2 regions of the Dryocola baronae genome follow, and region 2 is predicted to be linked to the other one. Evidence: predicted binding sites of a transcription regulator. Region 2 holds the regulator's gene; the other holds the start of a gene.
The links. Region 2 encodes PhoB, which activates phosphate uptake and scavenging genes when phosphate is short. Its sites were predicted from a motif close to CTGTCATAAAACTGNCNNAT; they were not measured.
Positions count from the first base shown of each region.

Region 1: a site for PhoB is predicted at 2,830-2,849, ahead of opgB (phosphatidylglycerol--membrane-oligosaccharide glycerophosphotransferase). Genes of this name have one in related genera too.

Region 1 is NZ_JBINNY010000001.1:3,742,137-3,746,957, forward strand. Features, by position in the region: gene ACSPHG_RS17790 (pyridoxal phosphate-dependent aminotransferase) at 1-351, shown strand, start outside; gene opgB (phosphatidylglycerol--membrane-oligosaccharide glycerophosphotransferase) at 438-2,741, opposite strand; gene ahpC (alkyl hydroperoxide reductase subunit C) at 3,151-3,714, shown strand; gene ahpF (alkyl hydroperoxide reductase subunit F) at 3,889-4,821, shown strand, end outside.
Region 2 is NZ_JBINNY010000001.1:3,932,201-3,937,021, forward strand. Features, by position in the region: gene phoR (phosphate regulon sensor histidine kinase PhoR) at 644-1,936, opposite strand; gene phoB (phosphate response regulator transcription factor PhoB) at 1,959-2,648, opposite strand; gene sbcD (exonuclease subunit SbcD) at 2,834-4,051, shown strand; gene sbcC (exonuclease subunit SbcC) at 4,048-4,821, shown strand, end outside.

The DNA of each region.
Region 1 (4,821 bases), 190 kb from region 2:
ACCCCGGCACAGCTGGCGATTGCGGATATGCTGCGCGCCGCACCGGAGCATTATCGCGAGCTGCCGGCGTTTTACCGGGCGCGCCGCGACAGGTTTGTTGAAGCGCTGGCCAACAGCCGCTTTGAGATTTTACCCAGTGAGGGCACCTACTTCCTGCTGGCGGACTATAGCGCGATTTCCGATCTGGACGACGTGAGCTTCTGCCAGTGGCTGACCAAAGAGGTGGGCGTGGCGGCGATTCCGCTGTCGGTGTTCTGCGCCGATCCTTTCCCGCATCGGCTGATTCGGCTGTGCTTTGCGAAGCAGGAGGCGACGCTTGACGCCGCGGCGGCGCGTTTGTGTAAGGTTTGATTTTGCGGTGGGTGGCGCTGCGCTTACCCACCCTGTACGATACGTAGGTCGGGTAAGCGCAGCGCCACCCGACTTATCTCTATCCCTTATCCCGCCGGCACCACCCGAATATCCTCCATCCCAATCCCCAGCTTGCGCGGTTCATGGCCGAGAATATTGCCCTCGTTGGAGAGCTGCGGCTGCGGCGGAATAATTTCAAGCAGGCTGCTGCGTTCCGGGTTTTCGAAGTGCAGCGTGGTGGTGCTGAGCTGCTCGCCCAGGGTCAGCTCCTGCTGCTGGCTGCCGACCTTCACCGGCACCGCCTTGCCGACGTTTGGCCCGAAGGCTTTGGCGACGATCACCAGGTCGAATTTCTCCGGCAGCGGTTCGGCGTACTCAATCTTCACCGCCGGGGCCAGGTTGGCGTTCGACCAGCGGCCCCAGGCCTCCGGACGGGAAATGCCGCTGAACTGCTTCACGTTCTGCGGCGCGCCCGGCACGCTGAAGATAAAGCTGTCCGCGCTGTAGCGAATGGCGTTTTCATCGATTTTCAGCGTCGCCACGCTCTGGTTAAAGCGGTCTTTGTCGAGCTGCTCTTGGGCGAACGTCACCGGATGCTGCTCCTGCTCCGCCTCAATCAGGCGTACCGAAGGCCTGCCGCCGAGCTGGCCTTGCGACACGCACAGGCCGGTTGAGAGCGCAAGCTTAGGCTCCCACAGGCGCGCCATTTTGAAGCAGCGGTCGACCCAGATAAACTTATCTTTCGCTGAGAAATCAGCAAGCTGGTAGCGCAGCGGCGCGGAGTATTCGCTTTCCGGCAGCGGCTCGATTTTGTTGTCCGAAATACGCAGCAGCAGCGGCATTTTGAAGTGCGCCCCGGAGTAGCTGAAGGTGTTTTTCTTCTGGTCGATGGCGTATTCGGTGATGGTTTTCGGGAAGTTCCACAGGTCGATTACGTCCGGCTTCCACTCAACGATCTTCTCTTTGATATTCATGAATAAGGAAGACAGCGACTCGCCGGAAATACTGCTGCGGCCAAGTCCGATATAATTATCGCCGCCCAGAATATCCAGCACCGTTGCGCCGTTATCTAAAGTGCTGCGTTTTACCGGAATTAATTTCTGCTCCGGCTTATCGCCGCGAATAATAAAGAATAAATTATCGCGCTCCTGCTTATTGAGATATTTATAGGCCGTATTATTCATCGCCAGGTGGTCGGAAGAAACCACGATGACGGTATTTTTAAAATACGGTGACGCCTTAATCTTTTCTATTAGCGCGGCGATATGCTCCTGGCTACAGGCCACCGCGCTGAACGACTGATTCACCTTGCCGTCGAAGGTGTAGCTGCGGCGTTTGCAGGTTTTAGAGATAAAGCCGTCCGGATGATGGGTGTCTACCGTCAGCGTAAAGAGCGAGAAGCGCTTGTCGGCCTTCGATAGCTCAACGTACTTCTCGTACACCTCTTCGAGCACGGTATCGTCGTAGAAACCCCAGTTGTTTCTGTAGGTTGGGTCGGCGACCAGGCTTTTCAGCTCCTGGGCGCCGTACATGTGGTCAAAGCCGTGTGACTGCAAGAAGACGTCTTTGCCCGCAAAGCGCAGGTCCGCGCCCTGCATAAAGTAGTTTTCGTAGCCGGAGGCTTTGAGAATATCGCCGAGGCAGACGTTTTTCGGGAAGAAGCTCGACATGGAGGCCGACGAGTTGCCCTCAAACGGCGCAAACAGCGGAATGCCGCACTGGGAGGAAACCATCCCGGCAATGGTGTAGTCGGTGCCCGGCAGCTGGCCGGTATGGCTGAAGTCCATGCCGGAATCTTTCAGACCGGTTAATTCCGGCGCGAGATCCGGAAACAGCTCCGGCTGGAAATAGGTACGTTCAAGGCTTTCGCCGTAAATATAAACCAGGTTCAGCTTGGGATTATTAATGACGCCGTGCGGGACTTTATAATACGCGTCGAAATCGGAATCGCCTTTGCGGGTCTGAGACTTCACCAGCTCCGCGACCTGGCGGAACGCGGGGGACGCATCGACGGACGCCAGCGCCAGCACCACGGCCAGCAGGCTGTAGCCAAAATGATGCGGATGCCCTTTACGGCGGCGCAGCACCCACGTCAGCATGCCAAAGACCGCAACCAGCGCAACGAGCACGCCGAGCCCCGGCAGGACGTATTTACCGATGCCCGCGCCCGTCAGGCTGCTGGTCAGCGTATAAAGCACGGCGTCGTTGATGCCCTCTCCGGTGAAGTAGTTGCTGGCCACCAGCGTCACGTTCAGCACGATATACAGAGCCAAAACCACCAGAATAGAGCTAAACCACCAGATATTTCGCCCGGCTTTAACGGCATATACAGCGATGGCTGCCACAAACAACACGATTGAAAGCAATTCCGACAACTGCCTGATCCTCATTAAATTGGACGCCACCCGGCGCGACGCCCGGCCCAGAGAGATTCCGGGCGCTTAAATCTAGCGTCGAAGGCATAGCGTTGCAATTTGTCTGTCACAAAACTGTGCTGCATTGCGGAATTGTTCAATAACGGACGTAAATCGGAAAAATCTATCGCAGCCATCGTTACTACAATCGGCCGGAAGATTGACCGTGCCGCCGCTTCGATGCTGTAATTCCGGCGCTGTTATAATTTTTTAAAGTGGAATTGTAACGCGCAACATTAAGAGGCCACCCCGCAACGGGTGGCCTTTTTCTTTGCCGGTTATTCAGGTTGTAAGGTATGGCTTATTGATTCGATAAAACCTACCCATTAGAGATAAGCCTTCAAGTTCGGTACCTTTCTCCCATCGCAAAACGGAGGAAGTACAGATGTCTTTAATTAATACAAAAATCAAACCATTCAAAAACAGCGCTTTTAAAAACGGTGAGTTCATTGAAGTTACCGAGCAGGACGTAGAAGGCCGCTGGAGCGTTTTCTTCTTCTATCCAGCTGACTTTACCTTTGTATGCCCAACCGAACTGGGCGACGTGGCTGACCATTACGAAGAATTCCAGAAGCTGGGCGTAGATATCTACTCTGTGTCTACCGATACCCACTTCACCCATAAAGCATGGCACAGCAGCTCCGAAACCATCGCCAAAATCAAATATGCGATGATCGGCGACCCAACCGGCGCGTTGACCCGCAACTTCGAAAACATGCGTGAAGACGAAGGCCTGGCGGACCGCGGTACCTTTATCGTTGACCCACAGGGCATCATCCAGGCTATCGAAGTGACCGCTGAAGGCATTGGCCGTGACGCTTCTGACCTGCTGCGTAAAGTGAAAGCGGCTCAGTACGTTGCTTCTCACCCAGGCGAAGTTTGCCCGGCTAAATGGAAAGAAGGCGAAGCGACTCTGGCACCGTCATTGGACCTGGTCGGTAAAATCTAAGCAGTTTGTTTCCCAGGGCGGTTCTACCGCCCTTTTTTCAGAAGGTGGGTGGCGCTTCGCTTATCCACCCTACAACCGCTTTTTGTAGGTCGGGCAAGCGCAGCGCCTCCCGACATTAACTTGACGTTCAAGACGATAGCGACCTATTACGTTTTTGCCTTCAGGGAGAGACTCGTGCTCGATACCAACATGAAAACCCAACTCAAGGCCTACCTTGAGAGACTCACTAAACCTGTTGAGTTGATCGCCACTCTGGATGACGGTGCTAAGTCATCGGAGATTAAGGAACTGCTGGCAGAAATCGCTGAATTATCTGACAAAGTTTCCTTTAGCATTAATAACGACCTGCCGGTGCGCAAGCCGTCGTTTTTGATTACTAACCCAGGTTCCGACAAGGGCCCGCGCTTTGCCGGCTCCCCGCTCGGCCACGAATTTACTTCTCTGGTGCTGGCACTGTTACAGACCGGGGGACACCCGTCGAAAGAATCCCAGGATCTGCTCGATCAGATCCGCGACATCGACGGCGATTTCCATTTTGAAACCTACTATTCGCTGTCGTGCCACAACTGCCCGGACGTGGTGCAGGCGCTGAACCTGATGAGCGTGCTGAATCCGCGCATCACCCATACCGCCATTGACGGCGGCGTGTATCAGAATGAAATTCAGGAACGCAACGTGATGGGCGTTCCGGCGGTATTCCTGAACGGTAAAGAGTTCGGCCAGGGCCGCATGACGCTGGCTGAAATCGTCGGCAAAATTGACACCGGCGCGGAAAAACGCGCAGCACAAGCGTTGAACAAACGCGAAGCCTACGACGTGCTGATCGTCGGCAGCGGCCCTGCGGGCGCGGCGGCGGCGGTTTATGCGGCACGTAAAGGCATTCGTACCGGCCTGATGGGCGAGCGCTTTGGCGGCCAGGTGCTGGATACCGTTGATATCGAAAACTATATTTCCGTGCCGAAAACCGAAGGCCAGAAGCTGGCTGGCGCGCTGAAGGCCCACGTTGATGATTACGACGTGGACGTGATTGATACCCAGAGCGCAAGCAGGCTGATTCCGGCGGCGTCCGAAGGGGGTTTACACCAGATTCAGACCGCGTCCGGCGCT
Region 2 (4,821 bases):
AAAAGTGGCAGTTGCAGATGACGACCGCAGAAAACACTGTTCCCGATCGGTGGCGAAGAATAGTTGGTCGAATTACCACGCAAATTCAGTCGTATGCTAATGCCAGGGGCGCAATTAAAACGCTTATAGCGTTTGAAGACAAGAAGGGATCCGGAAACCAGATTGATATCCTTAAATTAACCACAAACATAGTGGATAAATTCAATTATTAGAAATTATTATGGTGCATCATGCGGTCAAAACTTCGCCAGAAGACGCGTTTTGGTTAACGAGAGGGTAAAAAACGCGCAGCGGGAGAGAAATGGAAAGGGAGATTGACAGTTTTGGTCAATAAATGTTCAGCGCGCGTTAACCTGTTGGGCGAATAACGCAGGTCGGATAACGTAAGCCGAATACCGTAGGTCGGATAAGCGCCAGCGCCATCCGACGCAATCGTTGGACAGCGCAACTTCATTACTCCCCCGGCGCAATCAGCACCTTAGGTTGAATAACGTAGGTCGGATAAGCGCCAGCGCCATCCGACGCAATCGTTGGATAGCGCAACTTCATTACTCCCCCGGCGCAATCAGCACCTTAGGCTGAATAACGTAGGTCGGATAAGCGCCAGCGCCATCCGACGCAATCGTTGGATGGCGCTACTTCATTACTCCCCCGGCGCAATCAGCCGCTCGGGCAGCACAAAAGAAAACGTCGTCCCCTTGCCGAGCCTGCTTTCAATATCCAGCCGCGCCTCGTGATGGCTCAGGGCGTGTTTAACTATCGCCAGCCCCAGCCCGCTGCCGCCGGTCTGGCGAGAACGCGCTTTGTCCACGCGGTAGAAACGCTCGGTCAGGCGCGGAATGTGCTCCGCCGAAATGCCCGGCCCGTTGTCCGCCACGCTGAACTTCGCGCCCTGCGCCGTTTTGTGCCAGCTCACCGTAATGTGCGTGCCTTCCGGCGTGTGGTTTACCGCGTTGTAGACCAGGTTGGAGATGGCGCTGCGCAGCTGTTCTTCATTGCCGAACACGCGCAGCGACGGATCGACGTCAAACTGTAACGTCTGTTTCTGCTGGCTTAGCGTCTGCGCCTCGCGTTCCACGACGCGCAGCATCAGCGGTACGTCGATTTTTTCATTAAGCACCATCGCCGGCGCCGCCTCGATGCGCGAAAGCGTCAGCAGCTGCTTCACCAGCCCCTCCATGCGCGACGTCTGCTCGCGCATGGTGCCAAGCGCTTTATCCCGCAGCGGCCCTTCCAGGCTCTGGTCCTGCATCATCTCCAGGTAACCTTGCAGCACGGTTAAAGGCGTGCGCAGCTCGTGGCTGACGTTGGCAAAAAAGTTGCGCCGCGCGCCTTCCAGCTGGTGCATCTGCGTCACGTCGCGCGCGACCAGCAGCCACTGCTCGTCGCTGTAGGGCATCACGCGGAATTCCAGATGACGACCGTTATTCAGCACCAGCGTCAGCGGGCGAGTGAACTCTTTGGCGGTCAGATAGCGGGTAAATTCGGGGTAGCGCAGCAGGTTTAAAATATTCTGCCCGTTATCGTCCGGCCAGCGCAGGCCGAGATGCTGCTGCGCCAGGCCGTTGCACCAGAAAATCGTCCCTTCATGGGTAGTCAGCACCACCGCGTCCGGCAGGGATTCCGCCCCGCTGCGAAAGCGCTTAATCAGGCTGCCCAGCTCCTTGCGCCGCTTTTTATTGCGCAGCTGCATCTGATGCAGGCCGTAAAGCAGGGGTTCCCAGCTGCCGCGCCCCGGCGGCGGCGTCATGCTGCGGTCAACCCACAGCCACCAGGACAGGCGCAGTAAATTCCAGAAATGCCAGGCCAGCAGCGCAACAACCGCGCCGAGTAAAAACCAGGGAAGATGGCCGAAAATCAGCCCGAGGATGGCGGCCGGGATGCAGCAGAGCAGCAGCTCCAGCACCAGCCTTTTCCATGACAACCGTTCCAGCACGCGTCACACTCCTTTTGGGAAACTAAAAACGGGTCGAAAAGCGATAACCCGTGCCGCGTACCGTTTGTACCATGCGGTCGTGACCGCTCGTCTCCAGCGCCTTGCGCAAACGTCGGATATGCACGTCCACCGTGCGATCCTCAACGTACACATTGGTGCCCCACACGTGGTTAAGCAGCTGCTCGCGGCTGTAAACGCGCTCCGGGTGCGTCATAAAAAAGTGCAGTAGCTTGAATTCGGTCGGGCCCATATCGAGCGGGTTTTCGCCGGTCATCACGCGGTGCGAGGACGGGTCGAGGCTCAGCCCCTGCATTTCGATAACCTCTTCCACCGCCATCGGCGATATACGGCGCATCACGGCTTTGATACGCGCCACCAGCTCTTTAGGGGAAAACGGCTTGGTGATGTAGTCGTCGGCGCCCACCTCAAGGCCGCGCACGCGGTCTTCTTCTTCGCCACGGGCGGTCAACATCATTACGGGGATTTCACGGGTCAGCGCTTCGCGCTTGAGGTGTTTAATAAACTGAATGCCGGAACCGCCGGGTAGCATCCAGTCCAGCAGAATCAGGTCGGGGAAAGGCTCAATTAATAGATTTACCGCACTGTCATAGTCTTCTGCTTCTACCGGCTGAAAACCGTTTTGTTCGAGCACAAAGCTCACCATTTCGCGAATTGGAGCTTCATCTTCTACGACTAAAATGCGTCTTGCCATGATTTACCCTGTTGAAAAGAGGCCGACTCTTAGTGATTGTGCGCCAGTATGCGTCAGATTTGTTACAGATTTATGAAAAGTATGACGGCCAGATGACTCAACGTTTTTAATTATGACGTGTCGATGGGCCGTGGGCAGCGACTCCTTTATAATCCCCCTCACGCTTTTTTGCCACAGGACGGATTATGCGCATCATCCACACATCGGACTGGCACCTCGGTCAGAACTTTTACACCAAAAGCCGCGGGCCGGAACATCAGGCTTTCCTCGACTGGCTGCTGCAGGCTGTCGTTCTTCATAGCGTGGATGCGATAATCGTGGCGGGCGATATTTTTGATACCGGCTCGCCGCCGAGCTACGCCCGCGAGCTGTACAACCGTTTTGTGGTGCAGCTGCAAAGCACCGGCTGCCAGTTGGTGGTACTCGCCGGAAACCACGACTCCGTGGCGACGCTCAACGAATCCCGCGAGCTGCTCGCCTGCCTGAACGCCCGCGTTATCGCAAGCGTACGGCACGACGCCTGCGAACAAACTTTAGTCCTGAATAAGAAAGACGGCACGCCGGGCGCGATCCTCTGCCCGATCCCGTTCCTGCGCCCGCGCGACATTCAGAGCAGCCGGGCGGGGCTTAGCGGCCATGAAAAACAGCGCTCGCTGATGGAAGCCATCACCGAACATTATCAGCAGTGTCACGCCGCGGCCGTCGCCGCGCGCGGCGAGCAGAAGCTGCCGATCATCTCCACCGGGCATTTAACCACCGTCGGCGTCACCAAAACGGACGCGGTGCGCGACATCTATATCGGCACGCTCGACGCCTTCCCGGCGCAAAACTTCCCGCCCGCCGACTACATCGCGCTTGGGCATATCCATCGCGCCCAGCTTATCGGCGGCACGGAACACATTCGCTACAGCGGCTCCCCCATCCCGCTCAGCTTCGACGAAACCGGCAGGCCGAAAAGCGTTTACCTGGTTGAATTTGCCGACGGCGCTTTAAAAGAAGTGACCGCGCTCCCCGTTCCCGTCAGCCAGCCGCTGGCGGTGATAAAAGGCTCGCTCGCTGAAATCGAAAAGCAGCTGGAACAGTGGCGCGACGCGGCCCCGGAGCCAAAGGTCTGGCTGGATATCGAAATCGCCACCGACGAATACCTGCACGACATGCAGCGCCACATCCAGCAGCTCACCGAAAGCCTGCCCGTAGAGGTTGTGCTGCTGCGCCGCAGCCGCGAACAGCGCGAACGGGTCATCGCCCGCCAGCATAAAGAAACGCTGAGCGAGCTAACCGTGGAAGAGGTGTTTGAGCGCCGCCTGGCGCAGGAAGAAACAACCGAAGAACGCTCCCAGCGCCTGCGTACCCTGTTCGCACAGACCGTAGCAGGCCTGCACGACGCGGAGGAGCAAGCATGAAAATCCTCAGCCTGCGCCTGAAAAACCTCAACTCGCTGAAGGGCGAGTGGAAAATCGACTTTACCCAGGAGCCGTTCGCCAGCAACGGCCTGTTTGCCATTACCGGGCCAACCGGCGCGGGGAAAACCACGCTGCTGGACGCCATCTGCCTTGCGCTCTACCACAAAACGCCGCGCCTCAATACCCTTTCCCAGTCGCAGAACGACCTGATGACGCGCGACACCGCCGAGTGTCTGGCGGAGGTAGAGTTTGAAGTCAAAGGCGTGGCCTACCGCGCCTTCTGGAGCCAGAACCGCGCGCGCAACGCGGCGAACGGCAACCTCCAGGCCCCGCGCGTAGAGCTGGCCGAGGTCGAAACCGGCAAAATCGTCGCCGATAAGGTAAAAGACAAGCTCGACGCCACGGCCAAACTCACCGGCCTGGACTACGACCGCTTCACCCGCTCGATGATGCTCTCGCAGGGGCAGTTCGCGGCCTTTTTAAACGCCGATGCCAACGACCGCGCTTCGCTGCTCGAAGAGCTAACCGGCACCGAGATATACGGCACCGTCTCCGCCGCGGTGTTTGAAAATCACAAGAACGTGCGCGGCCAGCTTGAGAACCTACAGGCGCAGGCCGCAGGCGTCGCCCTGCTAGGTGAAGAGCAACAGCAGCAGCTTACGACAGGTTTGCAGGCGCTTACTCTGGAGGAGAAAACGCTGCTGGAAGAACAGCAGAAACTCCAGCAAAACCAGCAGTGGCTGAGCCAGCTGGCCCAGCTTACGGGCGGC